DNA from 3 places in the Streptomyces sp. NPDC050856 genome. Region 1 is predicted to be linked to each of the others. Evidence: riboswitches for the same ligand, from Rfam matches in the RefSeq annotation. Region 1 holds a riboswitch; each other region holds the start of a gene.

What was found. A riboswitch is a leader RNA that binds a small molecule or an ion and turns the genes downstream of it on or off. The one in region 1 is predicted to bind cyclic di-AMP.
Region 2: linked by a shared signal. The riboswitch ahead of AB0H53_RS27005 (M23 family metallopeptidase) and the one ahead of AB0H53_RS20060 (M23 family metallopeptidase) in region 1 are both predicted to bind cyclic di-AMP.
Region 3: linked by a shared signal. The riboswitch ahead of AB0H53_RS10825 (LysM peptidoglycan-binding domain-containing protein) and the one ahead of AB0H53_RS20060 (M23 family metallopeptidase) in region 1 are both predicted to bind cyclic di-AMP.

The regions. Positions count from the first base shown of each region.
Region 1 is NZ_JBFAGV010000022.1:49,564-59,688, forward strand. It holds gene AB0H53_RS20040 (GTP-binding protein) at 1-992, shown strand, start outside; gene AB0H53_RS20045 (DNA topoisomerase IV subunit A) at 1,290-3,749, opposite strand; gene AB0H53_RS20050 (pitrilysin family protein) at 3,945-5,285, shown strand; gene AB0H53_RS20055 (pitrilysin family protein) at 5,312-6,679, shown strand; cyclic di-AMP (ydaO/yuaA leader) riboswitch at 6,872-7,033, shown strand; gene AB0H53_RS20060 (M23 family metallopeptidase) at 7,047-7,817, shown strand; gene AB0H53_RS20065 (GntR family transcriptional regulator) at 8,160-8,849, shown strand; gene AB0H53_RS20070 (HPr family phosphocarrier protein) at 9,042-9,323, opposite strand; gene AB0H53_RS20075 (GNAT family N-acetyltransferase) at 9,404-10,125, shown strand, end outside.
Region 2 is NZ_JBFAGV010000043.1:13,781-23,905, reverse strand. It holds gene AB0H53_RS27030 (DEAD/DEAH box helicase) at 1-192, shown strand, start outside; gene AB0H53_RS27025 (FG-GAP-like repeat-containing protein) at 386-3,424, shown strand; tRNA gene AB0H53_RS27020 (tRNA-Lys) at 3,582-3,654, shown strand; tRNA gene AB0H53_RS27015 (tRNA-Met) at 3,790-3,863, shown strand; gene AB0H53_RS27010 (PP2C family protein-serine/threonine phosphatase) at 4,041-5,243, shown strand; cyclic di-AMP (ydaO/yuaA leader) riboswitch at 5,501-5,635, shown strand; gene AB0H53_RS27005 (M23 family metallopeptidase) at 5,647-6,792, shown strand; gene AB0H53_RS27000 (PrsW family intramembrane metalloprotease) at 6,854-8,185, opposite strand; gene trmB (tRNA (guanosine(46)-N7)-methyltransferase TrmB) at 8,230-9,024, opposite strand; gene lhgO (L-2-hydroxyglutarate oxidase) at 9,346-10,125, opposite strand, start outside.
Region 3 is NZ_JBFAGV010000008.1:183,779-193,903, forward strand. It holds gene AB0H53_RS10800 (ATP-binding protein) at 1-119, opposite strand, end outside; gene AB0H53_RS10805 (cell division protein SepF) at 175-573, opposite strand; gene AB0H53_RS10810 (S1 family peptidase) at 1,433-2,542, opposite strand; gene AB0H53_RS10815 (phosphoribosyltransferase family protein) at 2,815-3,555, shown strand; gene AB0H53_RS10820 (transglycosylase family protein) at 3,598-3,966, opposite strand; cyclic di-AMP (ydaO/yuaA leader) riboswitch at 4,486-4,642, shown strand; gene AB0H53_RS10825 (LysM peptidoglycan-binding domain-containing protein) at 4,647-5,402, shown strand; gene AB0H53_RS10830 (DUF305 domain-containing protein) at 5,496-6,149, opposite strand; gene AB0H53_RS10835 (DUF6153 family protein) at 6,237-6,806, opposite strand; gene AB0H53_RS10840 (hypothetical protein) at 7,131-7,646, shown strand; gene AB0H53_RS10845 (MAB_1171c family putative transporter) at 7,649-8,767, shown strand; gene AB0H53_RS10850 (amidohydrolase family protein) at 8,838-10,043, shown strand.

The DNA of each region.
Region 1 (10,125 bases):
TGCTCCGCAGCGCCAGAGGAACCCGTATCGGCGTCATGGTCAACGACTTCGGGTCCATCGAGATCGACGCCATGACCGTCGCGGGCCAGGTCGGCTCCACCGTCTCGCTCGGCAACGGCTGTCTGTGCTGCGCGGTCGACGCGAGCGAGCTGGACACCTACCTGGAGACGCTGACCCGGCCCTCCGCCCGTCTCGACGTCATCGTGATCGAGGCGAGCGGGCTCGCCGAGCCGCAGGAGCTGGTGCGGATGATCCTCGCCAGCGACAACCGGCGGATCATGTACGGCGGGCTGGTCGAGGTGGTGGACGCCGCCGAGTTCGACACCACCCGGGCCCGTCATCCCGAGACCGACCGTCACCTGGCCATCGCCGACCTGGTCGTCGTCAACAAGGCCGACCGGGTGCCCGGCGCCGAGCTGCGGCGCGTCCACTCGGCGGTCACCGAACTGGCCGGCCGGGCCGCGGTGATCGACGCGGCGCACGGACGGGTCGACCCGGACCTGCTCTTCGACCGGGCCGCACCCCCGGACGACGACAGCGGTGCCCGTCAGCTCTCCTTCGAGGACCTGGACGAGCTGTACGTGGCCGAGGACGCCCACCCGCACGCGGCGTACGAGACGGTTTCCTTCACCTCGGACCTGCCCCTGCATCCGCGCCGGCTGCTGGACTTCCTCGACGCCCGCCCCGAGGGCCTCTACCGGATCAAGGGGTTCGTCGACTTCGGCGACGCGGACCCCGCCAACCGCTACAGCCTCCACGCGGTCGGCCGCTTCCTGCGCTTCCAGCCCGAGCCCTGGCCGCGCGGCGAGCGGCGGCTGACCCAGCTCGTCCTCATCGGCTCCAGTACCGACGGCGAGGCGTTGCGCAAGGCGTTGGACGACTGCCGGGTGACCGGCGGGCAGGACGCCCCGGAGGAGCACAGCATGTGGGGCGTGCTGCGGTACGTACCGCGGCCACCGGAAGAGGACGGCGAACCCGACCCCCTCGCGTGACGGGGTGACGGAGCGGCCGGGGGCGGCCGGGCCCCCGGGCCGCACCGCCGGCGCGGCTGATCAGCCCGTCAGGCTCCTGCGTCGCCCCGGGACCGTCCCGCCCGCTGCCCAACGGCCGCTGACGGCGGACGAGGGCGGGCCCCCGGCGGAACATCCCGCCGACCGGCGCCCCGCCCCCGGCAGGCGGGCGCGACCGGTCCCTCATGGGCGCCCATCGGCAGGCGGCACGCCCGCACCCGGCAGGACGCCGGCACTTCGTTCAGGACGCCCCGTACCCGGCAGGACGCCGGGGCCCGGTCAGGACGCCGGACCCGCCAGTACCGCGACCGGCTTGGCCAGCGGCGTGCCCGAGCCGTCCCGGCGGGGGTCGATGTCCGGCAGCTCCACCGGCGTGCCGTTCTGCTGCGCGGCCCGCGCCGGGGCCGCGCCCGCCCAGGCGAGGATCAGCACGTCCTCGCCCTTCAGGAAGCGGTGGCAGCGCACCCCGCCCGTCGCCCGGCCCTTGCGCGGGTACTGGTCGAACGGCGTCAGCTTCGCCGACGTGCCCGCCGGCCCCTCCAGCGTGCCGGTCGAACCGGCCACCGTGAACACCACGGCGTCCGCCGCCGGGTCCACGGCCGTGAACGAGACGACCTCGGCGCCGGCCGCCAGCTTGATACCGGTCATTCCGCCCGCCGGGCGTCCCTGCGGCCGCACCTGGGAGGCCGGGTAGCGCAGCAGCTGGGCGTCGGAGGTGATGAAGACCAGGTCCTCCTCACCGGTGCGCAGCTCGGCCGCCCCGACGATCCGGTCACCCTCCTTCAGGGAGATGACCTCCAGCTCCTCCTTGTTCGCCGGGTAGTCCGGGACCACCCGCTTGACCACACCCTGCAGCGTGCCGATCGCCAGCCCCGGGGAGGACTCGTCCAGGGTGGTCAGGCAGACGACCCGCTCGTCCTTCTCCAGCGACAGGAACTCCGACAGCTGCGCCCCGCCCGACAGGTTGGGCGCGGCGGCGGTGTCCGGGAGCTGCGGCAGATCGATCACCGACAGCCGCAGCAGCCGCCCGGTGGACGTCACCGCGCCCACCTCGCCCCGCTGGGTGGCGGGCACCGCCGAGACGATCACATCGTGCTTGGTGCGCCTGCCGCCGCTGTCCGCGAGCGGCTCGCCGCTCGCCGTACGGGCCAGCAGGCCGGTCGAGGACAGCAGCACCCGGCACGGGTCGTCCGCGACCTCCAGCGCCAGCGCCCCGGCCGCCACCTGGGAGCCGGCCGACTCCAGCAGCACGGTGCGCCGCTCGGTGCCGAACTTCTTGGCCACCGCGGCCAGTTCCGAGGAGACCAGCTTGCGCAGCTCCGCGTCCGACTCCAGGATCCGGGTGAGCTCGGCGATCTCACCATTGAGCCGGTCGCGCTCGCTCTCCAGCTCGATCCGGTCGAACTTGGTCAGCCGGCGCAGCGGGGTGTCCAGGATGTACTGCGTCTGGATCTCGGTCAGTGAGAAGTGCGCGATCAGCCGTTCCTTGGCCTGCGCCGAGTTCTCGCTGGACCGGATCAGACGGATGACCTCGTCGATGTCCAGCAGCGCGACGAGCAGCCCCTCGACCAGGTGCAGCCGGGCGCGCTTCTTGCCGCGGCGGAACTCGCTGCGGCGCCGTACCACCTCGAAGCGGTGGTCGAGGTAGACCTCCAGCAGCTCCTTGAGGCCCAGGGTCAGCGGCTGCCCGTCGACCAGCGCCACGTTGTTGATGCCGAAGGACTCCTCCATCGGCGTCAGCTTGTACAGCTGCTCCAGGACGGCCTCCGGGATGAAGCCGTTCTTGACCTCGATGACCAGCCGCAGCCCGTGCTCGCGGTCGGTGAGGTCCTTGACGTCCGCGATGCCCTGGAGCTTCTTGGCGCCGACCAGGTCCTTGATCTTGGCGATCACCTTCTCGGGGCCGACCGCGAAGGGCAGTTCGGTCACGACCAGGCCCTTGCGGCGCGGAGTGACGTTCTCCACCGCCACGGTGGCGCGGATCTTGAAGGAGCCGCGGCCCGTCTCGTACGCGTCCTTGACGCCGGACAGGCCCACGATCCGGCCGCCGGTGGGCAGGTCGGGACCCGGCACGTACCGCATCAGGGTCTCCAGGTCCGCGCCCGGGTGCCTGATCAGGTGGCGGGCGGCGGCGATCACCTCGCCGAGGTTGTGCGGGGGCATGTTGGTCGCCATGCCGACCGCGATCCCGGAGGCGCCGTTGACCAGCAGGTTCGGGAAGGCGGCGGGCAGTGCCACCGGCTCGCGCTCCTGCCCGTCGTAGTTCGGCGCGAAGTCGACGGTGTCCTCGTCGATCGACTCGGTCATCAGCGAGGTCGCGTCGGCCATCCGGCACTCGGTGTACCGCATGGCGGCCGGCGGGTCGTCGTTGCCGAGGGAGCCGAAATTGCCGTGGCCGTCGACCAGCGGCAGGCGCATGGAGAACGGCTGCGCCATACGCACCAGCGCGTCGTAGATCGACGCGTCGCCGTGCGGGTGCAGCTTGCCCATCACCTCGCCGACGACCCGGGCGCACTTCACATAGCCGCGCTCGGGGCGCAGCCCCATCTCGTTCATCTGGTAGACGATGCGCCGGTGCACCGGCTTCATACCGTCCCGGGCGTCCGGCAGGGCCCGGGAGTAGATCACCGAGTACGCGTACTCGAGGAAGGAGCCCTGCATTTCGTCGACGACGTCGATGTCGAGGATCCTCTCCTCGAAGTCGTCGGGCTGCGCGGTCTTCGTGCTGCGGCGGGCCATCGCGGCTGCGGCTCCTTCACCAACAAGTCTGTACTGACGCGGACCATTGTGGACCGTCCCACTGACAACGCCGACCGCGACCCGGAAGAGGGAAGGAACGAGGATCCGGGAACTTCGCCAGGTGCGACTCCGCTTGCATACAGTGGCAGGACTTTCCACGACTGGACTTTTCCACATGCGATCGAAGGGACGTACATGCCCATGGGTCACACGGCCACAGCCCAGGCCGGCTCCGGCGGCCTGACAGCGACCGAGCACCGCCTGGCCAACGGCCTGCGCGTGGTGCTCTCGGAGGACCACCTGACCCCGGTCGCCGCGGTCTGCCTCTGGTACGACGTCGGCTCGCGCCACGAGATCAAGGGCCGCACCGGCCTCGCCCACCTCTTCGAGCACCTGATGTTCCAGGGCTCGAAGCAGGTCCACGGCAACGGCCACTTCGAGCTGGTGCAGGGCGCGGGCGGCTCGCTCAACGGCACCACCAGTTTCGAGCGCACCAACTACTTCGAGACCATGCCCGCCCACCAGCTGGAACTGGCCCTGTGGCTGGAAGCCGACCGGATGGGCTCGCTCCTCGCCGCGCTCGACGAGGAGTCCATGGAGAACCAGCGGGACGTCGTCAAGAACGAGCGCCGCCAGCGGTACGACAACGTTCCCTACGGCACGGCCTTCGAGCGGCTGACCGCCCTGGCCTACCCGGAGGGCCACCCCTACCACCACACCCCGATCGGCTCCATGGCCGACCTGGACGCCGCCACCCTCGAGGACGCGCGGAACTTCTTCCGCACGTACTACGCGCCGAACAACGCCGTCCTGTCGGTCGTCGGGGACATCGACCCCGAGCAGACGCTCGCCTGGATCGAGAAGTACTTCGGCTCCATCCCTTCCCACGAGGGCAAGCAACCGCCGCGGGACGGCTCGCTCCCCGACGTCATCGGCGAGGAGCTGCGCCACGTCGTCGAGGAGGAGGTCCCCGCCCGCGCCCTGATGGCGGCCTACCGGCTGCCGCACGACGGCACGCGCGAGTGCGACGCCGCCGACCTGGCCCTGACCGTACTCGGCGGCGGTGAGTCCTCCCGGCTGCACAACCGCCTGGTGCGCCGCGACCGCACGGCCGTCGCCGCCGGCTTCGGCCTGCTGCGGCTGGCCGGGGCACCCTCCATGGGCTGGCTGGACGTGAAGACCTCCGGCGGGGTGGAGGTGCCGGACATCGAGGCCGCCGTGGACGAGGAGCTCGCCCGGTTCGCCGCCGAGGGCCCCACGCCCGAGGAGATGGAGCGCGCCCAGGCCCAGCTCGAACGCGAGTGGCTGGACCGGCTCGGCACGGTCGCCGGCCGCGCCGACGAACTGTGCCGGTACGCCGTGCTGTTCGGCGACCCGCAGCTCGCGCTGACCGCCGTCGAGCGGGTGCTGGACGTCACCGCCGAGGAGGTGCGGGCGGTCGCCGAGGCCCGGCTGCGCCCCGACAACAGGGCGGTGCTGGTCTACGAACCCGTCAACGCCGACCGGAACGAGCAGGAAGAGGGGGCGGACCAGTGACCGACGCCGCTGTGTCCCTGACGAGCATGGAATTCCACCCGCAGCCCCGGCCCGGCACCGCCACGCCGTGGGCGTTCCCCGCGCCCGACCGCGGCACCCTGGACAACGGCCTGACGGTGCTGCGCTGCCACCGCCCCGGCCAGCAGGTGGTGGCCGTCGAGCTCTTCCTCGCCGCCCCGCTGGACGCCGAGCCCGAGGGCCTCGACGGCATCGCCACGATCATGGCGCGCGCGCTGTTCGAGGGCACCGACAAGCGCTCGGCGGAGGACTTCGCCGCCGAGCTGGAGCGCTGCGGGGCCACGCTCGACGCGCACGCCGACCACCCCGGTGTCCGGGTCTCGCTGGAGGTGCCGGCCTCCCGGCTGGCGAAGGCCCTCGGCCTGCTCGCCGAGGCCCTGCGCGCGCCGGCCTTCGCCGACAGCGAGGTGGAGCGCCTGGTGCACAACCGGCTGGACGAGATCCCGCACGAGACGGCCAATCCGTCCCGGCGCGCCGCCATGCAGCTCTCCAAGGAGCTGTTCCCGGCCACCGCGCGCATGTCGCGTCCCCGCCAGGGCACCGAGGAGACCGTCGCCCGGATCGACGCCGCGGCCGTACGCGCCTTCTACGACGCGCACGTCCGGCCGGCCACCGCCACCGCCGTGGTCGTGGGCGACCTGACCGGCATCGACCTGGACGCGGTGCTGGCCGACACCCTGGGAGCCTGGACCGGCGACACCGCACAGCCCCGCCCGGTACCGGCGATCACCGCCGACGACACCGGCCGGATCGTCATCGTGGACCGCCCGGGCGCCGTGCAGACACAGCTGCTCATCGGCCGTATCGGCGCCGACCGGCACGACCGGGTCTGGCCGGCCCAGGTCCTCGGCACGTACTGCCTGGGCGGCACGCTCACCTCCCGGCTGGACAAGGTGCTGCGCGAGGAGAAGGGCTACACCTACGGCGTCCGGGCCTTCGGCCAGGTGCTGCGGTCAGGACCCGAGGGCAACGGCGCCGCGATGCTCGCCATCAGCGGCTCGGTGGACACCCCCAACACCGCCCCGGCGCTGGCGGACCTCTGGCAGGTGCTGCGCACCCTGGCGGCCGACGGCCTGACCGACGCGGAGCGCGAGACGGCCGTCCAGAACCTGGTGGGCGTCGCCCCGCTCAAGTACGAGACGGCGGCTTCCGTCGCGGCGACCCTCGCCGACCAGGTGGAGCAGCACCTCCCGGACGACTTCCAGTCGCGGTTGTACGCGCGCCTGGCCGAGACGGGGACCGTGGAGGCGACCGCCGCGGTGGTGAACGCCTTCCCGGTGGACCGGCTCGTCACCGTGCTGGTGGGCGACGCCGCCCAGATCAAGGAGCCGGTCGAGGCCCTCGGCATCGGCGAAGTCACGGTGGTCACCGGCTGATTGAGTGCCGCTCACGGAACCCCGGCGTCCACTTGGACGCCGGGGTTCTGCGGTATGTCCGTTTTCATACGGAGGTTCGGGGTCTGCCGTGTGGCGTGCGCTACAAAAACACGCGTTTGTTTGGCGATTGAAAGATCGGACGCTTAGCGTCTGATGCGCTGTCCGAACGGTACCCGCCGCACCCGCGGCACCGGGCAGCCATCGCCGAGTCCCCGAGGCGCGAGCCTGGGGAGCCGGGGACCCACTCAGTCCCTGGGGTGAATCGGACGCCTTCGCACCCGTGCGGAGGGGCCCGTAGGAGACCTTCCTGCTCCGAACCCGTCAGCTAACCCGGTAGGCGAGAAGGAAGGAAAGGACCAGCCCCTTCATGGCGTTCACCCGTGCCACCGGGAAGCACCGTGCCCCCAGCCGCATGACCCGTACGCGCGCCGGCGCCGCCGGTGTCGCGGCACTGGCCACCACCGGGGTCATCACCACCCTCGCTTCCCCGGCGCTCGCCGCCGACGCGGACGTCCGCTCCCTCGAGGACACCGGCCTCAACCAGGCCGTCATCACCGACACGCTGGCCGACCAGGTCGACGAGCAGGCCGAGGCCCAGCAGCGCGAGGCCGAGGAGGCCGAGGCGAAGGCGAGGGCCGAGGCGGAGGCCAAGCGCATGGCCGAGGCCCGCGCCGAGGCTGCCCGCGAGGCCCGGGAGCGCGCCGCCCGGGACGCCGAGCGCAAGCGGCTCAACTCCTTCCAGTCCCCGATCAGCGGCTCGTACGTCACCACCGGCTACCGGTCCGGCGGCTCGCTGTGGTCCTCCGGCAGCCACTCCGGCGTCGACTTCCGGGCCGCCTCGGGCACCCCGGTCGTCTCCGTGGGCTCCGGCACCGTCGTCGAGGCCGGCTGGGGCGGCGCGTACGGCAACAACGTCGTGATCCGGATGCAGGACGGCACCTACACCCAGTACGGCCACCTGTCCGCCGTCCAGGTCTCGGCCGGCCAGACGGTGACCCCGGGCCAGCAGATCGGCCTGTCCGGCTCGACCGGCAACTCCACCGGCCCGCACCTGCACTTCGAGGCCCGCACCAGCGCCGAGTACGGTTCCGACATGGACCCCGTGGCGTACCTGCGCTCGCACGGCGTCAACGTCTGACCCCGCGCACACCGCTTCGCGAAGGCCCCGGCCCGCCAGGAACCGTCCTGGTGGCCGGGGCCTTCGCCGTACCCGCTCCCGTGCCCCGCCGCTCGCCGCGGCCCCGCACCCGCAGCCAAAGCCCCGCACCCGCACCCGCACCCGCAGCCAAAGCCCCGCATCCGGAACCGCCGGGCTCGCGCCGGACCGGGCCCCCGCGCCGCAGCCGGGAACAGCCGCCTTCCGGCCGGGAGATTTCCCCGAATCCAACATTCCGGGATCGGAAATTCCGGCCCGCTGCAATAGAGTTGCCGAACAGACGTCGAACAACTGGTGCCACACGGATCAAGTCGGAGGTTCGGTATGCGCGTTCCTGCGCACTCGGTGTGCACGGCGATCCGCGACGACATCGTCTCCGGTGTCCTGGAGCGGGGCGGCCGGCTCACCGAGGAGCAGCTGGCGCGCCGCTACGGCGTTTCCCGGGTCCCGGTCCGCGAAGCGCTGCGGACCCTGGAGTCCGAGGGGTTCGTGGTCAGCCGCCGGCACATCGGGGCCTGCGTCGCCGAGCCCACCGAGCAGGAGGCCGCCGACCTGCTGGAGATCCGTACGCTGCTGGAACCGCTCGGCGCAGCCCGGGCGGCCCGGCGCCGTACCGAGGCACACCTCAAGGTGCTGCGCGGCCTGGTCAGGCTGGGTCAGGAGCGGGCCCGCCGGGGGCAGGGCGAGGACCTGCGCTCGCTGGGCGGCTGGTTCCACGAGACGCTCGCCCAGGCGTCCGGCAGCCCGGGGCTGACGGCGCTGCTCACCCAGCTCCGGCACAAGATCGACTGGATGTACGCGGTCGACAGGACCGCCCAGCCGGTCGAGACCTGGGCCGAGCACGGCGCGATCGTCGACGCCGTGGCGCGCGGTGACGCGGAACGGGCCCGGGCGCTCACCGCGCTGCACGCGGAGCGCTCGCTGGGCGCCCACCGGCTGCGCCGCCCCGAGCCGCTCTCCGGCCGGGTGAGGACTTCGCAACATCCCGTCAACACGGCCGGCGCCCGGAATTAACGGCGCGGCCGTATACAGAGGGGGCGCCGGACCGGGTGCTGTTTTCCGCGCCCGGAATTCCCCGGCGAAATGACGTACCCGGGAGAATTCTCCGCGGAAAAACAGCGGAGCCGTACCGCCCGGAATTCCAGGGCGATACGGCTCGGCCGTGATGTCTCCTCGGCCGCGCGGCGGCGCGGGCGACCGGACGGGTCAGACCGTCTCGGGGAGCTCGTCGAGTCCCTCGGAGACCAGCTTCGCCAGGCGGTCCAGGGCGGCGTCCGCTCCCTCCGCGTCCGAAGCGAGTACGACCTCCTCGCCGCCCTGCGCGCCCAGGCCGAGCACCGCGAGCATCGACGCGGCGTTGACCGGGTTGCCGTCGGCCTTGGCGATCGTCACGGGGACGCCGGCGGCCGTGGCGGCACGGACGAAGATGGAGGCGGGGCGGGCGTGCAGGCCCTCGGCCCAGCCGACGTTGACGCGGCGCTCAGCCATGGTGTTGCCCTTCGAGTCCTAGCGGTTGTCTAGACCAGTCTCTCATGTCGTGCCGGGTGGTCTCACCGTACCCTTGCCCCATGCGGACCCCGTCGGATCAGCCGGAGCACGTCTACCCCGACCACTGGGAGGCCGACGTGGTGCTGCGGGACGGCGGCACCGCGCGGATCAGGCCGATCACCACCGACGACGCGGACCGTCTGGTCAGCTTCTACGAGCAGGTCTCGGACGAGTCGAAGTACTACCGGTTCTTCGCGCCGTACCCCCGGCTCTCCGCCAAGGACGTGCGTCGCTTCACCCACCACGACTACGTCGACCGGGTCGGCCTGGCGGCCACCGTCGGCGGCGAGTTCATCGCCACGGTCCGCTACGACCGGATCGACGAACGGGGGCGTCCGGCCGGCGCCCCCGCCGACGAGGCCGAGGTCGCCTTCCTGGTCCAGGACGCCCACCAGGGCCGGGGTGTCGCCTCCGCGCTGCTGGAACACATCGCGGCGGTCGCCCGGGAGCGCGGCATCCGGCGGTTCGCGGCCGAGGTGCTGCCCGCCAACACCAAGATGATCAAGGTGTTCACGGACGCCGGGTACACCCAGAAGCGCAGCTTCGAGGACGGCGCGGTCCGCCTCCAGCTCGACCTGGAGCCCACCGACCGGTCGCTCGCCGTGCAGCGCGCCCGCGAGCAGCGCGCCGAGGCGCGCTCCGTGCAGCGTCTGCTCGCGCCCGGCTCGGTCGCCGTCATCGGCGCCGGCCGCGCCCCCGGCGGCGTCGGCCGCACCGTGCTGCGCAACCTGCTGGGCGCCGG
Region 2 (10,125 bases), on a different contig from region 1:
CGTGACCACCGTGGCGGCACCGACCGTCCGTTCAACCGCGACCGTCGCGACGACCGCCCGGCGGGCGGCGGCTTCCGCACCGGTGGCCACGACCGGCCGCAGGGCCGCCGGGACGACCACCGGGGTGGCTCGGCCTCCGGTTCCTCCTTCGGACGTCGTGACGACAAGCCGCGCTGGAAGCGCAACGGCTGACGCGTGACCGCGTGACCGCGCGGACGAATCGGGACAGGGCCCGTACCTCCAAGTGAGGTACGGGCCCTGTCCTGTTACGATCCGCTTCGCCCGGGGCCGGGGGGTCTCCCTTCATCGATCGCGTACGCGGCACGGATCGCCGTGCCGCGCGGGCGTCCCGCGGGCCGATCCACGTCCCCCTGGAGGACATCTCGTGCACAGAGGTTCCCTGTTCCGGCGCACGGCCGCCACGGCCGTCGTCATATCGGTCGGCGCCGGTCTCGGCCCGCTGGCGTCCCCCCTGGCGTACGCCGCCGACCCGCCCGTGGCGCAGGAGGCCGTACTCCCCGCCGGCGCGCGGTTCCTGCCCAGGGACGAGACGCTCGTGGAAGCCGGTGCCACCGGGTTCCTGCACCAGCAGGAGGGCAGCACGGGCAGGCTGTGGACCGACTACGCCACCGGCCGCACCCGTGGCATCACGCCCGCCGTCGCCACCGGGCACTCCGGGATGCGGGCGGCACTCGGCCAGACCGCGCCCGACGGCACCAGGCCGGTCGCCGTCACCGACCTGGCGACCGGCGAGGTCACCACCGTGACGATGCCCGCCGGCTACATCTGGTCCGGCGCGTACACCGCGGACTCCGTCACCGCCTACCGGCTGGTGGACGGTCTGATCGGCGAGCTGAGCGTGCTGCGCACCGTCGACGGCGCCACCCGGGTGAGCCCCGTCGAGGGCGTACCGGCCGGTGTGAAGGCCATCCGGACGCACGCCCAGCAGCAGGACGGCCGGGGCGCCGTACTGGTGCTCACCGCGCCCGACCGCGCCGCCGCCCTCCACCTGCTCGACTACGCCACCGCGCGGCTGACCGCGCTGCCCAAGGACTTCGCCCCGGGCGGCTACGTCGCACTCGGTGAACGGCACCTGCTGACCTGGCCGTACGAGAACGCGACCGTCACCACCCTGGACCGGAACGACCCGCGGGCGGCTCCGGTCACCCTGACCATGCCGGCGCCGGCCGGCCCGGAGCGGACGTTCGCGCGGTTCGCGGTGGTGGGCGACTGGATCGTCTTCAGCCGGCTGCTGGACCCGTACGCCAAGCAGCACACGCCCGGCGGGCGGCTCCAGGCCATGCCGGTCACCGGCGGCGAGCCCCGCGAGCTGCTGCGCTACTCCGACGAGCACTTCGCGACCGCCCCCGACGGCAGCGTCCTGGTCACCGGCGGCAGCGGCGCGAAGGACTGGGCGGTACGCCGCGTCACGGCGGGTCCGGACGGCGCGCCGGTGCTGTCCACGGTCCTCGAGGTGGCTCCGGTCACCGCCAGGATTCATGCGCTGGCGCTGGGCGGCGGCAAGCTCAGCTACGTGAGTGACGCGGACGGCGGCGAATTCGTCTCCCTGTACGACCACGACGTGGCCGTCACCGGCACGCCCGTCCCGGGCGAGCGCGCGCTGCGGTTCCGGCTGGCCTCGGGCGTGCCCACCGAGCTGTCCGCGCCGGGCAACGGCCGCACCGCCTACGCCTCGCCCCACGGCGCGGTGCAGGTGCCGATCGACGACACGAGCCTGGAGGTGATCGACGTACCGGCCGACTCCCGGATCGTGGACGCCACCGGCCGCTACTCGGTGATCGACGCTCCGGGCGGTACCCAGTACATCGGCGACCTGGGCAGCCCGCGCAACGGCCATGTCGCCCTCACCCGGCCCTCGTCCGCCGCCACCGTCTGGGGCACGACGTTGTGGACGCCGGGCCGGAGCGCGGGCACTGTCGCCTGGTACGACCTCAAGTCGAAGAAGACCTCGCCGGACCTGGCGCTCGGTTCGGGGTGCGTGCCCAACGAGCTCCAGGCCGTCGGCCGGTGGGTCCACTGGACCTGTGGCTCCGGGGCGAGCGCCAAGGCGGGGGTGTGGGACCAGAAGACCCGCACGAGCACGCCCGTCCCGGCCGGCCGGGCACGCCTCGGGGACGGCTTCCTGGTCCGTGAGGAGGGCGAGAGGCTGCTGCTCACCGACTTCCACACGGCCACCGGTGCGGCGGCGACGACCCCGTTCGCGGACGTGCCGGGCGACGCGCCGTGGGCCGTCGACAAGTTCGGCGGGCACGTCGCGTACACGGACGCCGAGCAGCGGATCCGCATCAGGCCGGTGACCGTGCCGCGCTCCCCGGTCGGTCTGGTCGAGTCCGAGGTGGAGGACTGGATCGCCATCGGCGCCGGGGCCGACCACAACCCCGCCTGGGACGGTGCCTGGCAGCTCTCCCGGCCGCCGGTGCGCTGGGGCGTCGCCATCAAGGACGCGGGGGGCCGCACCGTACGGACCATCGCCTCCGCCGAGCGCGCGGGCGCGCGGATCAGCGTCTCTTGGGACGGCAGGGGCGACGACGGGCGCATCGTGTCCGGCGAACCGCACACCTGGACGCTGAGCGCCGACGCCGGTGAGGGCACGCGGGTGGTGCAGGGCGGGAGGATCGCCGTGTCGGGCGGGGCCACCGGCTTCCGCGACTACGGCGGCAACGGTGTCGCGGAGCTGTTCACCAAGCAGGCGGCCACGCTCTCGGCGCACGAGGGCATGACCGCGGCATCGGACTCGGGCGCGAGCCTCTCGCAGCGCGGCGGCTGGTCGGACGTCAACCAGGTGCTGCCCTTCGGGGACATGGACGGCGACCGCTGCAACGACCTGGTCGTCCGTACCACCGCCGGTGACCTCGACCGCTACAGCGGCCGCTGCCAGGGCGTCCCGGCCGCGACCGGGCCCAAGGTGCGGATCGGTTCCGGCTTCAACGCCTTCGACGCCCTGGTCACGCCCGGCGACCTCACCGGTGACGGCCGCGCCGACCTGCTGGCCCGCCAGCGCTCCACCGGCGCCCTGTACCTGTACGCGGACAACGGCGCCGGAGCCCTCAAGGGCGGGGTGAGGCTGGCCGGTTCGTTCACCGGCCTCACCCTCGTCGGTGCCGGCGACCTGACCGGCGACGGGCACGGCGACCTGCTGGCGCGGGACGCGGGCGGCGAGCTGTGGCGGTACGACGGCACCGGCACCGGCACGCTGAAGGCGCGGGTGCTGGTCTTCAAGGACTGGGGGGCCGGCCGCAACGCCTTCGTGGGCGCGGGCGACATCGACGGGGACGGCAGGAACGACCTCGTCTCCCGGGACACCAGCGGCAAGCTGATGCGCAACAGCGGTGACGGCAAGGGCTCGTTCAGGGGCACGGTCGTCATCGGCACCGGCTGGCAGCGGTACGGCTCGATCCACTGACGGCCGGTCGGGGAGCACCCGGCGCAGGCGGGTCACGGCGACCGGCACAGGCGGGTCACGGCGACCGGCGCAGGCTGGTCACGGCGACGGCGCCCGATAACCGATACCCGATCGGATACCGGGCGCCGTCCGGCTATGCTCGGGGATGACTCGCCGAGGGCCCTTAGCTCAATTGGCAGAGCAGCGGACTTTTAATCCGTTGGTTGTGGGTTCGAGTCCCACAGGGCCTACCGAAAGCGGCGCCCCGTCCGGCACTCCGGGCGGGGCGCTTCCCCGTTCCGGGCCCCCGCCGGACCGGCCGGCGGGCGCCGCGCCGGAAACTGGTAGGGATCTTGCTCCGGATGGCGTAAGGTTGTGTTCAACGACGCGGGGTGGAGCAGCTCGGTAGCTCGCTGGGCTCATAACCCAGAGGTCGCAGGTTCAAATCCTGTCCCCGCTACTGATGGACGAAGGCCCGGTGCATTGCGCACCGGGCCTTCGTCGTGTGCCCGCGCGGGCCCGGTGTCACCCGATCGGCCGGTGGCGGGCCGCCACCCGGCGCGGCTCCGGCCGGCCCGGGCGGGGCGGGGTACCGTCCGCAGCCGTGGGCGGACCCGGCAGGAGAGCAGTGGTGGGGATGCGGGCGCGACGCGGCGGCGGGGCCGGCGGTCCGGGCCGGCGCCGGCCCGGGCGCGCGGGCGCCCGCCGGTTCCTCGGCTTCGTGCGGGCGCTGCCCGCCCTGCTCATCGCGGGGGGAGTGGTGTACGACCTGCTCACACCGCCCCGGTTCACCGCCGTGCCGCTGTTCGCCGCCGCCCCGCTCGTCGCGGCACCGTTCTTCGCCGCCCGCACCACGTCGCTGGCCGGGCTGCTCGCGCTGCTGGCCGTGTTCGTCCTGCACCTGCACAACGGCACGCTGTTCGCCGCGCCGGCCCTGACCGAGCTGCTCACCGTGCTGACGGTCGCCGCGCTGGCGCTGCTCGTGAACCGGGTGGTGCGGCGCAGCGGCGAGCGGCTGGCGTCCGCGCGGGTGATCGCCGAGACCGCCCAGCGGGCCGTACTGCCCAACCCGGGCCCCCGGATCGGCGGACTGCGGGTGGCGGCACGCTACGAGGCGGCGCAGGCGGACACCTTCATCGGCGGGGACCTCTTCGCCGTACAGGACACTCCGCACGGGGTGCGGCTGGTGGTGGGGGACGTGCGGGGGAAGGGCCTGGGCGCGGTGGAGACGGTGGCGGTGGTCATCGGGGCGTTCCGGGAGGCGGCCGAGCAGGAGAGCTCGCTGGAGGGTGTGGCGCAGCGGCTGGAGCGGGCGCTGGCGCGGGAGGGGACGCGGCGCGACGGGCTGGACGCCTTCGAGGGGTTCACCACCGCCGTACTGGCCGAGATCCCGCGCGGCCAGTCCGTGGTGCGGGTGGTCGACCGGGGCCACCCGGAGCCGTTGCTGCTGCACCCCGACGGGAGCCTGGAGGTGCTGGCGCCCGCCGTGTCCGCGCTGCCGCTGGGCATGGCCGAGCTGGGGACGTGGCCGGACCGGGCGTACCAGGCGCCGTACCCGCCGGGGGTGACGCTGCTGCTGTACACGGACGGGCTGTCCGAGGCGAGGGACGCCGACGGTGTCTTCTACGACCCGGTCGGGCGGCTGTCCGGCCGGGTGTTCGCGGACCCCGACGAACTGCTGGACACGCTGGTGGCCGAGGTGCGGTCGCACACCGGTGGCCGCGCCACCGACGACCTGGCGCTGCTGGCGGTGGCCCGGCCCGGTGAGGGGCCGGCTGCGGAGGGCCGTCCCGGCGAGGGCCCGGCTGCGGAGGGCCGCCGGGACCGTCACAGGGCGTGAGCGCCGGGCGGTCCGGTGCGTAACGGTTGACTCACGATCAGAAAATCCCGCGGGTGTCGGGGTTTCCACCTGCGCCGAAGGGGTCCGGGAAGTCGGCCTGATGGCCGGTCAACTCGCCCGCATATGCCCGCATCTGCGGCGAAAGGTCCTGCCCGCAGTAGTTAATGATCAGTAGGAACGGCTTGGAATCCGGACCCCACCTCTATTAACGTTCGATAACGCAGCGCGGTCGTCCCAGCCGTCGCAAGAGACGGCACCGTGCGCATGCGCCGAATTCCGCAAGGGAACCGGGGAACCACACCTTGGGGTGAATCGGGCCGAGCACCGGCCCGTAGGAGACCTTCCTGCTCCGAACCCGTCAGCTAACCCGGTAGGCGAGAAGGAAGGAAAGGAGTGCGCCCCCGTGGCGTCCAACAGGCCTGCCCCCGAAGCCCCTTACGCTGCCTCTCCCGCCTCGTTCGGTACTTCGGGTATCCCGGACGCCGCCCCGGTAAACGGGGAGTGGGAGGAATGGAACCCGACCGAGGAAACGGTCCGCCCGGTCCGCGGCCGTCACCGTGTGGTCAAGCAGCGCGGCGGCCTGGCCCGTAGCTCCACCGTCCTGGGCGTCGGTGTCATCGCGGCGGTCGGCGCGGGCGGCATGGCCACCGCGAAGGACAAGCCCCCGGTCTCCATATCCCTGCCGGACCTTCCCGGCGCGATCGCCGACAGCCTGCCGGACGCCGCCTCCCTGCCGGGCGTCGGCTCCCTGATCTCCGACGACTCCGACGGCTCCGACGCCGCGGACACCCCCAGGACCGGTACCGCCGCGCTCTCCTCCGCCGCCTTCACCGCCACCGGCGCCGAGGGGCAGCCCGCCGGGACCGGGGCGGACGCCGGAGAGGCCCTGCGCGCCCGCATCCTCCAGCAGGCCGAGCAGCAGCAGGCGTCCGCCGCCACCGAGGCCAAGGCCGCGGCCGAGAGGGCCGCCGCCGAGCAGGCCGCGGCCCAGGCCCGGGCCCAGCAGACCGAGGCCGAGAAGAAGGCCGACGAGGCGCTGGCCGCCGCACGGGCCAAGGCGGCCGCCGAGGCGGAGGCCAAGAGCGAGGCGAAGGCCGCGGCCGCCGCCGAGGCCAAGGCGGAGGAGCAGGCCCAGCCCGGGCCCTCCGGCGGCTACTCGCTGCCGACCTCCTCGTACACGATCACCTCGACCTACGGCCAGGCCGGCAACATGTGGTCCTCCGGCTACCACACCGGCCTCGACCTGGCCGCGCCCACGGGCACGCCCGCCAAGGCCGTGTACGGCGGCACCGTCAAGTCGGCCGGCTGGTCCGGTTCGTACGGCTACCGCATCGTCCTGGAGCTCCAGGACGGTACGGAGGTCTGGTACTGCCACCTCTCCTCGATGACGGTCGGCGCGGGGCAGCAGGTCGCCAGTGGCGAGACCATCGGCCGGGTGGGCGCCACCGGCAATGTGACCGGGCCGCACCTGCACCTGGAGGTGCACACGCCGGGCGGCGCCGGGATCGACCCGCTGTCGTGGCTGCGGGGCAAGGGCGTCACCGTCTGAGCCCGGCCCGCGGGACTCCGGCAGCTCCGGCGGTTCACCCCCCGACGCCAGGGCTGCCGGCTCACCCGTACCGGTACGGGTTGTACCCGCCGTAGTCCCGGTACGGGGGCGGCGTCCACACCCGGCCGGTCGCCCGCGCCGCGTAGGTGAGCGCCGGTCCGGCCACCTCCTTGCGCTGCCACAGGTGGTGCAGCAGCTCCTGTTCCCGGGCCATGAAGTCCGGGCCCACCGCGCCCCGGCGGGCCCGGTGGCGCAGGAACGCCAGCGACGTCGCGAACGCCTCGTACTCACCGACCGCGCGGGCCGCCGCCTTGCCGTGGGTGCGGGCCGCCCAGTCGCGGGCCATGCCGCGCGCCCGCATCGAGGACAGGGCGACCGGCTCGGCGGGGGAGAGCCAGCCGGCCGCGGCGTACGCGGGCAGCTCGCCCGAGACCGTGCGCAGCTCGCGCTGGCGGCTCCAGACCGCCAGCCAGGTCAGCAGCCCGAAGGCGGGCACCATGAAGGCCGCGTACACGGCGTAGAACGCCCAGGGACCGAACGCCGCCGAGCCGTTCCACAGCGCGTGCGTGCCCATCGCCAGGATCAGCCCGAGCACGGGCAGCGCGACACGGCGGAACCGCTCGCGGCGCGCGGTGAGGGCGGCGATGCCGAAGCCGATCCCGGTCAGCACGGTGAAGAGCGGATGCGCGAACGGCGACATCACGATCCGCACGAAGAAGGTCGCGGCCGTGACGGACGCGAAGCCCGACATCCCGAACTCCTGGTCCTCCAGGAAGGCGCTGCCCAGGTACAGGATGTTCTCGGTGAAGGCGAAGCCGGTCGCGGTGAAGCCGGCGATGACGACGCCGTCGACGATGCCGGTGAAGTCCCGTCTGCGGAAGAGGAAGACCAGCAGTACGGCGGCGGCCTTCGCGCTCTCCTCCACGACCGGGGCTATGACGGTCGCGCCCAGCGTGTCGGCGGCCGAGGGGTCCGCGGTGGCCGTGGCTATCCAGCGGGTGGCGAAGGTGTTGGCGACGATCGCCACGAGCGCGGCGGCGCAGGCTCCCCAGGCGAACGAGAACAGCAGGTTCCACCAGGGTCCCGGCTCGACCCGGTCGAGCCAGCGGAAAGCCGCCATCAGCAGCGGCACGGGGAGCAGCGCCAGGCCGAGGCCGACCAGGAAGCCGTGCGTACCGGTCTGCTCCCGGACCATGGCGAGGATCACCAGACCGCACAGCGCGAGCAGCGTGAACACCACCGCGGCGCGCACCGCCTTGCTGCGCCAGAGGGCGCGGCGGGGCTTGTAACGCCATCGGGACCGCTCCGGCACGGCGTCGAACGACGGCTCGCGTTCGTACGCCGGTACGGCCGGACCGGGGGGCGCGGAGTGCTGCAGGGACGACTCGGACACCCGACGACCCTAGCGAGGGCCACTGACAGGGCGCGACGGGACGGTCACATGTCCGGCCGGCGGCGCTCGTCCGGGTCGCGGCGCGCGAACAGCAGGTCGTGCACGACGTGGCCCTTGTCCAGCCCCTGGCCCTCGAACCGGGTGAGCGGCCGGAAGGCGGGGCGGGGCGCGTAGCCGCCGTCGGGCCGGGTGTTCACGAAGTCGGGGTGCGCGGTCAGCACCTCCAGCATCTGCTCGGCGTACGGTTCCCAGTCCGTGGCGCAGTGCAGTACCGCCCCCGGCTTCATCCGGGTCGCGGCCAGGTCCAGGAACTCGGGCTGGATCAGCCGGCGCTTGTGGTGCCGCTTCTTGGGCCAGGGGTCGGGGAAGTAGACGCGGACGCCGTCGAGGGCCGCGGGCGGCAGCATCTCGCGCAGCAGGATGATCGCGTCGCCGTTGGCCACCCGTACGTTGCTCAGGCCGGCCTTCTCGGCGAGCGCCAGCAGGTTCCCCTGGCCGGGGGTGTGGACGTCGACGGCGAGGACGCCGGTCGAGGGGTCGTCGGCGGCCATCTGCGCGGTGGCCTCGCCCATCCCGAACCCGATCTCCAGCACCACCGGCAGCCCGCCGAACAGCTCGCCCAGGTCCAGGACCCGCTGCCCGTCGATGTCGAGCCCCCACACGGGCCACAGCCGCCGCAGCGCGTCGCCCTGGCCGGGCGTGACACGGCTGCGGCGCGGCTGGAAGCTGCGGATGCGCCGCTCGAAGTGGGACCCGGCGGGGTCGGGCGAGGGCCCCTCGGGGAAACGGGGCTCACCCTTGGGGCGGCGGTGCACGGCGGCTTCACGGGACTCAGACACAATGCCCCGATTCTACGGCGGCCCCGGTGCCCACCGGCCGGTGCGGGCGGGGGCGGTCCCGCGAGGGCGGTGCGGCACGCGTGGCACAGCGCGGGCGGCCGACGCGGACGCGGCCGGGGTGGGCGGACGCGGGCGGGTGGCTGGCCGGACGCGGGGCGGTGCGGCGCGCGCGTGGCACGGCGCGGGCGGTCGGACGCGGACGCGGCCGGCGCGGACTGGTGGGCGGCCGGGGCCGGCGGACGGCGCGGGACGGTGCCGGCCGCGCGGACACGGCAGGTACCGCCCGGGCGGCGCCTCCCCGGGGGGCCGGCGCGCCCCCGGCTAGTCCAGGTGCGCCAGCGCCAGCCGGGCCACCTCGCGGCCGATGGGCAGGGACGCGGTCGCCGCCGGGGACGGCGCGTTCAGGACGTGGACCGTGCGCGGGGCGCGGCGGATCAGGAAGTCGTCCACCAGGGTGCCGTCCCGCAGCACCGCCTGGGCCCGTACCCCGGCCGGGGCGGGGCGCAGGTCCGCCTCCGTGACGTCCGGGAGCAGGCGCCGCACCGCCTCCGTGAAGGCCCGCTTGGACAGCGACCGGCGCAGCTCACCGGCGCCGTAACGCCAGTGCCGCCGCGCCGTCCGCCAGGAGCCGGGCCAGGTGAGCGTCCCGGTCAGCTCCCCGGGGTGGACGACGCCCCAGCCGTACCCCTCGCGGGCCAGCGCGGGCACCGCGTTGGGCCCGACGTGGACGCCGCCGTCGATGCCCCGGGTCAGGTGCACGCCCAGGAAGGGGAAGGCCGGGTCCGGCACCGGGTAGACCAGGCCCCGCACCAGCTCCGGGCGGGTCAGCTCGTAGTACTCGCCCCGGAAGGGGACGATGCGCGCGCCGGGGTCGTCGCCCGCCAGCCGCGCCACCCGGTCGCAGTGCAGCCCCGCGCAGTTCACCAGTACCCGGCCCCGCACCACCGCCCCGGCCGCCGTGCGGACCGCCACGCCCCAGGGGCGCCGGTCGACGGCCGTCACCTCGGCGCCGTACCGGATGTCCGCCCCGCAGGCGCCGGCGGTCCCGGCGAGCTGCGCCGCCACCGCCCCGTAGTCGCACACCCCGGTCGTCCCCACGTG
Region 3 (10,125 bases), on a different contig from region 1:
GGGAAGACGGCACCGCGATGCGACTTGAAGGCGGACAGGCGCAGTTCGGTCAGGACCGGCCGGACGGGGCGCGCGGCGGGAGGCGCGACGGGGCGCGCGGCGGGGAGGGATGCTTCCATGGCCGGACCGTAAGGGGGCCACCGGCCGGTGAACCGTTACGCCCGAACGGCCTTCCTACGAATGGGGGACGGCCGACGCCGCTGCCCCCTCGACCTCCGTACCGACCGGCGCCAGCAGGAAGACATTGCGGTCGACCCGGTGCATACCGCTGCCGAGCCCGAAGACCACCCCGCTGCTGAAGTCCAGGATGCGCTTGGCCACCTCGGTGTCGGCCGCGGTGAGGTCCAGCAGTACCGGCACCTGTGCGACGAGGTACTCGGCGACTTCCCGCGCGTCCGCGAAGACCTGCACCCGCAGCACGACCATACGGCGCTGCTCGGCGGCCTCGTAGTCCTGCGGGATCGTGTGGTGATCGACCCTGGACGGCCACTCGTTGCGCCCCCGCAGCGGGACGACCTGGGCCAAGCCCTCCCACTGTTCGTCGGTGACGTCGTACCTCTCGTACCTACTCATGGGGCCATCCTCGCGCCCCTCACCCGTTCGGCCCAACTGCGACACGGGGCAACCCGGCGCCGGGTGCCCCGCTCAGCGCCGTGCCGGGGCCGCCGGAGACCCGGGGCCGGGCGACTCGGGAACCGGCCGCCCGCCACGCGGCGGTGCTGGACGACGTCCCCCGTCCCGGTCCCGACGAGCCGGCGCCGCCGAACGGCGGGCCCGGCGCGTATTCGGCCATGCGCATGACCGGATCAGCCTGGAAGGAAAGGGCCGGCGATCCGTACACCGCAATACTCCGACGTGCGCGAGTGAGGAATGGCATCGTTTTGGGGCCGGAAAGCGCATTCGCCCGCACGGAATGGACCCGGACGACTGGTGTGCGTTCCCGCGCCTCGCCGCGCAACCGGGTATCAAGCCGCCGACCAGTCCGGCGGGGGCTGTTTCGGTCGGCGATCTAAGCAGTGGAGGCGGGGCAATTCACCGGCGCCACCGGCTCGCACCAGGAATCCACGGCCGGGCCGGTTCGATCACGGCGTCACCATGGCCGGCCGCTGACCGGTCTCACCGTACGGGCCCGCCCCCGCGATCCCGTCATGGTGGGAACGATCGCCGAGGAGTTGGCGCACCGGCAGTCCACCAGCGTGCGTCCCGTCGTCCCGTCGTCCCACCGCGGCCGGCCCGGGGACCCGCGTTCCCGCGGAGGCACTCGGCCGCGGCAGGACTCGACCGCCCTGCTCCGCCGGCTCTCGTGGCGCGGCGTCAGCGGGGCCGTCGGCGGGTGCTGCCCACCCGGACTCCTGCCTGGCGGGGCACCGGGGCGGCGCCCCCGCCGGGCAGGCACCCGGTTGCGCGCCCTCGCGGACCGGGCCGCCGGGGGTCAGAGCGTTGCGCCGACGGCCGCGAGGGCGGTGGTGACCGGCTGGAAGAACGTCTCACCGCCGGAGGCGCAGTCGCCGCTGCCGCCCGAGGTCAGGCCGACGGCGCTGCCGTCACGGGTGAACAGCGAACCGCCGCTGTCGCCCGGCTCCGCGCACACATCGGTCTGGATGAGTCCGCCGACGGTGCCCTCCGGGTAGTTCACGGTGGCGTTCAGGCCGGTGACGGAGCCGCTGTTGAGCCCGGTCGTGCTGCCCATGCGGAACACCTCCTGACCGACCGCCGCCTCGGCCGCCCGGTTGATACGGACCTGCCGGCCGTCGCCGATGTCGACGGTGCTCGGCGCCTGGGTGGCGGGGTCGTCGTACGTGACGAGCGCCAGATCGCCGTCCCCGGGGAAGGTGGCCGCCTCGACGGTGCCGATCGGTGCGCCGCCCGCCGAGTCGGACCACTTGTCGGCGGCGACCCCGCAGTGGCCCGCGGTGAGGAAGCCGGGCCGGCCGTCCCGGGTGGTGACGTTGAAGCCGAGGGAGCAGCGGGAGCCGCCGGCGAAGATGGCGTCGCCGCCCTCGGCGAAGGGCTTGAACTCCCCGGCGGACTTCTGGATGCGGGCGGTGCCCTCGCCCAGTGCCCGCACGGCCGATTCCAGCTTGTTCCACTTGCCGCCGGTGACGGTGCGGTCCGCGGTGACGAGGATCTGGTTCGTCCTGGGGTCGACCGCCCACGCGGTACCCGGGATGGTGGCCCGGGTCCTCAGTGTGGCGGTGGCGGACGTCAGCCTGCTCATGCTGTTCTTGACACCACGGGGCACGGCCCCGGCCTCCCTGACCCGCGCGGCCGCGTCGCTGTCGTCGCCGGTGACGTTGACGACGAGCTGCCGCTTGTCGCGGTCGTAGTAGGCGCCGGCGTAGTCCTCACCGAGCTGGTCGGCCATCCGGGAGACCAGCCGTCCGGCCGCGGCCGGATCGAGCTTCTCGGCCCGCGCCGGGGCGTCGTTCTCGCCGGACTGCGAGGCGTTGGCCTGCGGCAGCAGAACGGCCGCGGCGGCGACGGCCACCGCGCCCGCTCCGGCGAGCACCGCCTTGCGCTTGGGTATGCGCCTGTGACTCAACTCGGTACCTCCTGTGTGACAACGGCCGGGTGCGGCATGCCGGTTGATACGCGGGAGGCGGGGGCAGCGTTCATCGACGGCCGGGCAGGGGGCCGCGAGCGGGCCGGGCACGGCGCCGGGGGGGAAGGTCGTTCGGGGGCGGGCAGCGGGTGCGGACGCGCTGCGGGCGGCCGGTTCATGGACGGCCGGCGGGGCGAGAAGGGAATGCGTAGAATGCCCGACCAAATGGATATTTCGCCTGGTTCGACCCGGGAAGTGAGGCGGCAGCCACCATGCTCTTCCGTGACCGCAGAGAGGCCGGGCGCCGACTGGCCGCCCGGCTGGCCGACCGGCAGCGGAGCGGGCAGCTGGAGAGTCCGGTCGTCCTCGCCCTGCCGCGCGGCGGCGTACCCGTGGCCGACGAGATCGCCAGGACCCTGCACGCGCCGCTGGACGTCCTGGTCGTACGCAAGATCGGCGCGCCGTTCAACCGCGAGCTGGGCATCGGCGCCCTGGCCGGCGAGGATCCGCCGCTCTACGACGAGCGGGCACTCACCCTGCTCGGCCTGGCACCCGACCGGCTGGCCGCCCAGGTGGCGCGCGAGCGTGCCGAGCTGCGCCGGCGGGAGGCGCTGTACCGGGGCGGGCGCCCCGCGCCGGAGCTGCGCGGCCGGTCGGTGGTCCTCGTCGACGACGGCCTGGCCACCGGGGTCACGGCACGCGCCGCGCTGCGCGCCGTACGCGCCATGGAGCCGTCCCTGGTACTGCTGGCGGCACCGGTGTGCTCGGACCAGGCGGCCACGGCGCTGGACGCCGAGGCGGACGATCTCCTGTGCCTGCACCGGCCCCGGCACTTCGAAGCGGTGGGCCAGTGGTACGAGGACTTCACCCAGGTCCGCGACGACGAGGTGCTCGCCGTGCTGAGCGCCGCGCGCCAGGAGCGGGACAGCACGGACGGAGCAGCCGACGCGGACGGGGCGGGCGGGACACACGGGGCACAGGGGGCGGCAGAGGGCCGTCGGCGGGACGGCTGAGCCCTCCGCTGGGAGGGGGCACGACGGCCGGCGCCCGGCCGCTCAGCGCCGGGCGCACGCCCAGGCGCCCATGCCCTGCATTCGGGCGAGCTTCCGGGCCGTCGCGATCTGCTCGCCCTTCGTCGCCAGGTCGGCGCGCGGCGCGTACTTGCGGCCCCCCGCGGCGATCCAGCTGGACTGGGTGAACTGCAGACCGCCGTAGTGACCGTTGCCGGTGTTGGCGTGCCAGTCGCCGCTGGACTCGCACTCGGCGATGGCGTCCCAGTCGACCCGTACGGCGAGCTGCGGAACGGCGGCCCGGGCACCGTCCGGTGCGGCGACCAGCAGGGCGGCTGCCGCCTGGGCGCAAAGGGTCGCGGTGAGCAGCAGCCTGACGGGCCCTCGGGTGGGCCGCTGGGAATGACGGAGCATCAGTTCTCCTCGGTTCGACGGACCCGCCGCCATGACGGCCGGCAGGCTGAGTACGACCGTAGGGGCGCGAACCGCCCCCGGCACGTGCTGTTGGGCCCATCGGGTCAAGGGGCTTCCGGGACGGGCGGCGTACCCGGTTCGAGCGGAGCGGGACCGCGCCACCATGAGGGCAAATACACATATGGGCGATTTACCGTTATGACCCGAGAAGCCGGAATAAGAACCCGTTGACCCACTTGCCGATATTTCAGCTCCCGCTGTCCGGCGGGCGGTTCCCGACGTTGTCCGTGAGATGGGTCACTCGACGGTTCTCCGGGCGCCGGAGCGGGCAGGGCCCCGTTTTCGTTGCGGTGCAACGGAAATCGGCTTTTCCGGCTCGATTTGGATCACGCAATTCGTCCCGCTCCGGTCCGCCCGGCGAATCGCGCGGTCGAATTCGGGGCTTGTCCGGTCCGGACGTTCTCGCCTACGGTCACCGTCAGTCCGGGTGGACCGCCGAATCCTGCCGCCGCCCGGAAACCCCACCACCCACTCATTCACGTACGGCAGGAGCGGGGGACCCAGGTAAGCCGCCGTTCCGGAATTCCGGAACGACTCGGGGTGAAGTCGCACGCATGCGACCGGGCATCTCCAGCCCGAACCCGACAGCTCACCTCGCAGGCGACGGAGAGGAATTCGGCATGTCCGCACGAGGAAAGCACCGTCGGTCCAAGTCCAATGCGCTCACCCGTGGTCTCGTCGCCGCCGGAACGGGTGGCGCCGCGCTCGCCCTGCCGATGATCGGCGCGGCCACGGCCAGCGCGGCGACCGCCTCCCCGGTCACCGCGCCGAAGGCGGCGGCCACGACCTACTCCGTGGTCGCCGGCGACTCCCTGTCCACGATCGCCGAAGAGCACGGGGTGAGCGGTGGCTGGAAGAAGCTGTACCAGGACAACCGCGCTGCCGTCGGCGCGGACCCGTCGCTGATCCGTCCCGGCCTCAAGCTGACGATCGCCGCGAAGACGAACGCGAAGCCCGCGACGGTCACGGCCACGGCCACGAAGACCGCGGCGCCCGAACGGGCCGACCGTTCCGCCCAGCGGAGCACGCCCGTCGCGGCCCGGCCCGCGACGTACGCCGACAACCTCGACGGCTGGATCCGCGAGTCACTGGCCATCATGGCCCGCGAGGGGATCCCCGGCAGCTACGAGGGCATCCACCGCAACATCATGCGTGAGTCCTCGGGCAACCCGCTGGCCATCAACAACTGGGACTCCAACGCCGCCGCCGGTACGCCCTCCAAGGGCCTGCTCCAGGTCATCGATCCGACCTTCCGCGCCTACCACGTGCCCGGTACGTCGACCGACAGCTTCGACCCGGTCGCCAACATCACCGCCGCGTGCAACTACGCCGCGGACCGGTACGGCTCCATCGACAATGTGAACGGTCCCTACTGACCGGTCCTCGCCGTACCGGCGGGCGGAGGGAGCGGCGGCCGGCGGGCCGCCGCTCCCCTCGCCCCGCCGGGGCCGCGGTCGCGGCCGGTGGTGTCAGTTCCCGCCGAGCAGCTTCCTCATACGGGCGATCTCGGCGCTCTGCGTGCGGACGATCTCCCCGGCCATGTCCTTGGCGGGCCGGTACGCCCCCTGGGCCTGTACCGTCCTGGCCATCGCCACCGCGCCCTCATGGTGCTCGACCATCATCTCCAGGAACGCGGTGTCGAAGGCCCGGCCGGAGGACTTCCTCAGCTCGGCCATCTGCTGTGGCGTCATCATCCCCGACATCCCGGGCATGGGGCTGTGCCCGGTGTGCGCGGTGCCGGCGCCCTCCTCGGGGACGTCCTCGCCCCACCCGGTGAGCCAGCCCGACAGGGTCTTGATCTCCGGCCCCTGAGCCTTCTCGATCTCCGCGGCGAGCTTCTTGACCTCGGGGGACTGAGCCCGGTCCGGCGCCAGCCCGGCCATCTCGATCGCCTGCCGGTGGTGCGGGATCATCCCCTTCGCGAAGGAGACGTCGGCCGCGTTGTGCCCGCCCTGCCGGGCGGAGGCCGTGGCGGTGGGCGAGGGCGTGCGGGCGGCCCTGTCGTGTTCGCCGTGGCCGGCCCGGTCGCCGTCCCCGCCGCCGCAGGCGACGAGGACGAGGGCGGCGGCGGCGGTGGCGGCCACCGCGGCGGTACGGCGGGCGAGTGAACGGTGTGCGGTCATGGTGGTGCGACTCCTGTCCGGTGTACTGCGTGGGGGCATGGCGTCCGACGGCGTCACCGGCCGGGTGGCCGGGGCGCCGGGCCCGCTCTATATCCGCAGGAGTTGCAGTGCGCTCAGTGAGGGCGGGGCGCGCCCGCCGGTTCCGTCGACCGGCACGGACGCGGGCGCGTCCGCCGCCTGGCGGGCGACCACTCCGGTCGCGGCGAGTCCGGGCAGGGCGGGCGCGCCGCTCGTGCCGCCGGCCGCGCAGGTGGCGTCGGCGTGCTCGGCGTGTCCGCCGGTCGCCCCGCCACCGTGCCCGGCGTGTTCGGCGTGCCGGCGACCGTCGCGTGCGGCCTCGCCGGTGCCCGCGCCGCCCGCGGTATCCGCGGTGTGCGGGTGCGCGTGGGCCGGCTCGGCCGGGTCCCCGTGCGCCACGGACGACGCCGTCGCCGAGGCGGCCGGCGGAACCCCGTGAGCCGGGGTGACGGAGGAAGCGGAGGAACCGGACGAACCAGAGGCGGCAGCGGGCGCCCAGCCCGGGACGGGCGCCGGCAGCGAGACAGCGGGGCTCAGCCCGTGCATGGCGAACACACCCGTCAGCACGGCGAGCACCAGCAGGGCGTACGTCCCCGCCGCCCTCCCGGGCCGGGCCCCGCGCCGCGTCCGCTGACTCATGCCCGCATCCTAATCGGCGCGTCTCCGTACCGCGTTCCGGCCCCGTCACGACCCGCCCCCACGGGGGTCGCGCCCCGCGCCGGCCGCCGGTGGCCGGGCACCGGCGACGCCCGCCGACCCGTGGCCGGCCGGCCACCCGCCCGGCCCGCCCGTCGGGTCCCGGATCGGTCCGTGCCCGGGACCGGATCGCCGCCTTCCGGGCACCGCGCCGGACACCCGCGCGGAAACGGCCAGGGGCGATTGACCGGAATCGCTCTGGCTCCCGCCCGCCGCTCCCCGTTGGATGTCGATCAGTACGGTACGACTCGCCGGCGGAGAGCCTCTGTGAATGAGCGACACCTGCGGAAGCGCTGCAAGAGCGTTCTGCGGACCCTCGGGATACGCCCCCCACTGCGGGTGCACGAGTTCTGCCGGCTGCTCGGCGACCACCGGGGGCGGCCCATCCACCCGATGCCGTACGCGTTGCCCGTACCCGGCCCCTTCGGCCTGTGGATCGCCACGGACACGGCCGACTACCTCTTCTACCAGAAGGAGACCAGCCCGGCGCACCAGGACCACATCATCCTCCACGAGGTCGGGCACGTCCTGGCCGACCACGCCAGCGACGAGTCGGACGGCGAGATCTGGAGCGCGATGCTGCCCGACCTCTCCCTCGACGTCATCAACAGGGCACTGCGGCGCACCTCCTACGACGAGGAGCGTGAGCGCGAGGCCGAACTGGTCGCCACCATCATCCTGGAGTGGGCCTCGGTACTGGACCGCGTCACACCGCGCGCTCCCGCGAGCGCCTCGGCGCGCCGGGTGCACACCGCCCTCGGTGACCGGCAGGGGTGGCTCTGAGCATGCTGTCGATCGTGCTCGGGATCGTGCTCCACGCGGCACTGGCGTGGAAGCTCCGGCAACTAGCCAGGGCACCCTCCGACGCCATGCTCCGGGCGGTCTCACTGTGCCTGCTGTGCGCGGCCCTCTCCTTCCCGCTCGGCGTCCCGGGCGGCGCCCGGTTCGTCGACTCCCTCGCGGGGGCGGGAACCGCCAAGCTCCTGCAGAACGTCACGCTGCTCTGCGCCGTCTACTTCCTGTCGTGCTTCTTCATCCACTCGGCCTCGGACCCCCGGGCGGCCCGCGCACGGGCCCGCCGGGCGGTGCTCCCGCTGGCGGCGACCGCCCTCGTCATCACCGTGGCGATGGTGATGACGCCGGCGGCCGAACGCGGCCACACCTACGCCACGGCGGACATGCGGGTCACCGGGGTCGCCGTCTTCTACCTGACCGCCGGTCTCTACCTCACCTACGCGCTCGCCGTCGCGCTGCTGTGGACGGTGCGCTACGCGCGGGTGTCGAACAGGCCGCTGGTCATCGGTCTGTGGATGGTGGCCGCCGCGCTCGCCGCCATGGTGGTCGCGGCGAGCGTCCGGGAGGCCCTGACCCTGGCGCGCCTGCTCGGCGGCGACGTGCCGCGCCCGTTGATCGTGGGCGCGAAGCTGCTGCTCGACCTGGCCATCCCGGTCTTCGTCGCCGGGGTCGTCTTCCCGGCGGCCGTGACCCGGTGGGCGAGCGCCCGCCTGTGGTGGCACCACCGCCGCATGTACCGGCGGCTGGCCCCGCTGTGGACCGCTCTGCACAGCGCCTTCCCCGAGGACTCCCTCCACCGGGCGCCCCCGGTTTCCTGGCTGGACGCCGTGAGCCTGCGGGCGGTCCACCGCCGGTACTACCGGCGGGTCATCGAGTGCCGGGACGGGCTGGTGCGGATCAGCCCCCACCTCGCCCGGTTGGAGGAGTGGGACGTCCACTCGAAGGGCACACTGCCTCCCGAGGTCGCGGCGCGCCACCTGCGCGCGGCGCTCCGGGCCTACGCGGCCGGGGAACCCGCGCCTTCCCGGGCCGTGCCGGTCGCCCTGCCCAGCGGGGACGGCCTGGAAGGCGATGTGCGCCAACTGGCCCTGATAGCCGACGCGCTGTAGCCCCCGTCCGTACGCACGCCGTCCGTCCGTACCCACGCCGTACGCCGTACCTGGAAGAGGAACCACCGCCATGGAAGCACTGGTCTCGGCCGGACACGTCATCACCGGCCCGCACGGACAGCGGATGACCGACGCCGCGGTGCTCGTCCGGGACGGCGTCATCGTGGACGTCGGCCCCCGCGCGGACGTCGAGGCCCGCGCCCCGCGCGGCGTCCGCTCGTTCGGCCACCCGGACGGGACCCTGCTGCCCGGGCTCATCGACGCGCACGTCCACCTCGCCCTGGACGCCGGCCCCGATCCGGTCACCGCCCTGTGCGAGGCGGACGACGCGACGCTCCTGGCCGGTATGGCCCGGCGGGCGCGCCGACTGCTGGACACCGGTGTCACCACGGCACGCGACCTGGGCGACCGCGACGGGCTGGCGGTACGGCTGCGGGACGACATCGCGGCCGGGCGGCTGCCCGGGCCGCGCGTCCTCAGTGCCGGCACCCCGGTGACGAGGCCCGGCGGCCACTGCTGGTTCCTCGGCGGTGAGGTGGACGGCACGGACGCCATCCGCAAGATGGTCGCGCTCAACGTGGAACGGGGGGTCGACCTCATCAAGGTGATGGCGACCGGTGGCGGTATCACCAAGGACGGTCCCCCCGTCTGGGCGGCGCAGTTCACCGCCGCCGAACTGCGCGTCGTGGTGGAGGAGGCCGCCCGCGCGGGACTGCCGGTCGCGGCACACGCGCACGGCACCGAGGGGATCGCCGCCGCGGTGGCCGCCGGGGTGGCCACCATCGAGCACTGCACCTGGATGGCCCAAGGCGGCTTCGACCCGCGTGAGGACCTGGTCGACGAGATCGTGGCCAGGGGCATCGGGGTCTGCCCGGCGGCCAGCCCCGACTGGCGCGGGTTCGCCCAGCGGTTCGGCCCCGAGCGCGCCGAGGAGATGTTCGGCCGCCTGCGCTGGATGCGGGAGCGGGGCGTACGGCTGATCGCCGGCACCGACGCGGGGGTGAGCCGGGCCGTCTTCGACGACTTCGTCTCCAGTCTCGAGTTCTTCGAGCACATCGGATGCGCGCCCGCCGACATCATCGACCTGGCGACGGTGGACGCCGCGCGGGCGCTGGGCATCGCCGGTGAGGCCGGGACCGTCCGCCCCGGCCACCGCGCGGACCTCCTCGTCGTGCACGGCGACCCCGTCAGCGACCTCCAGGCGCTGCGCGACGTACGCCTGGTGATGGCCGGCGGACGCCCTCATGTCCCCGGCGGCCCGCCCGCCGCGGGCTGACGGGCCCCCGACCCCGCGCCCGGCCCGGGCGGCCCCGGACCGTGCCCGACGGCGCGCCGGGCGGCCGGGGCCCGACGGCGGG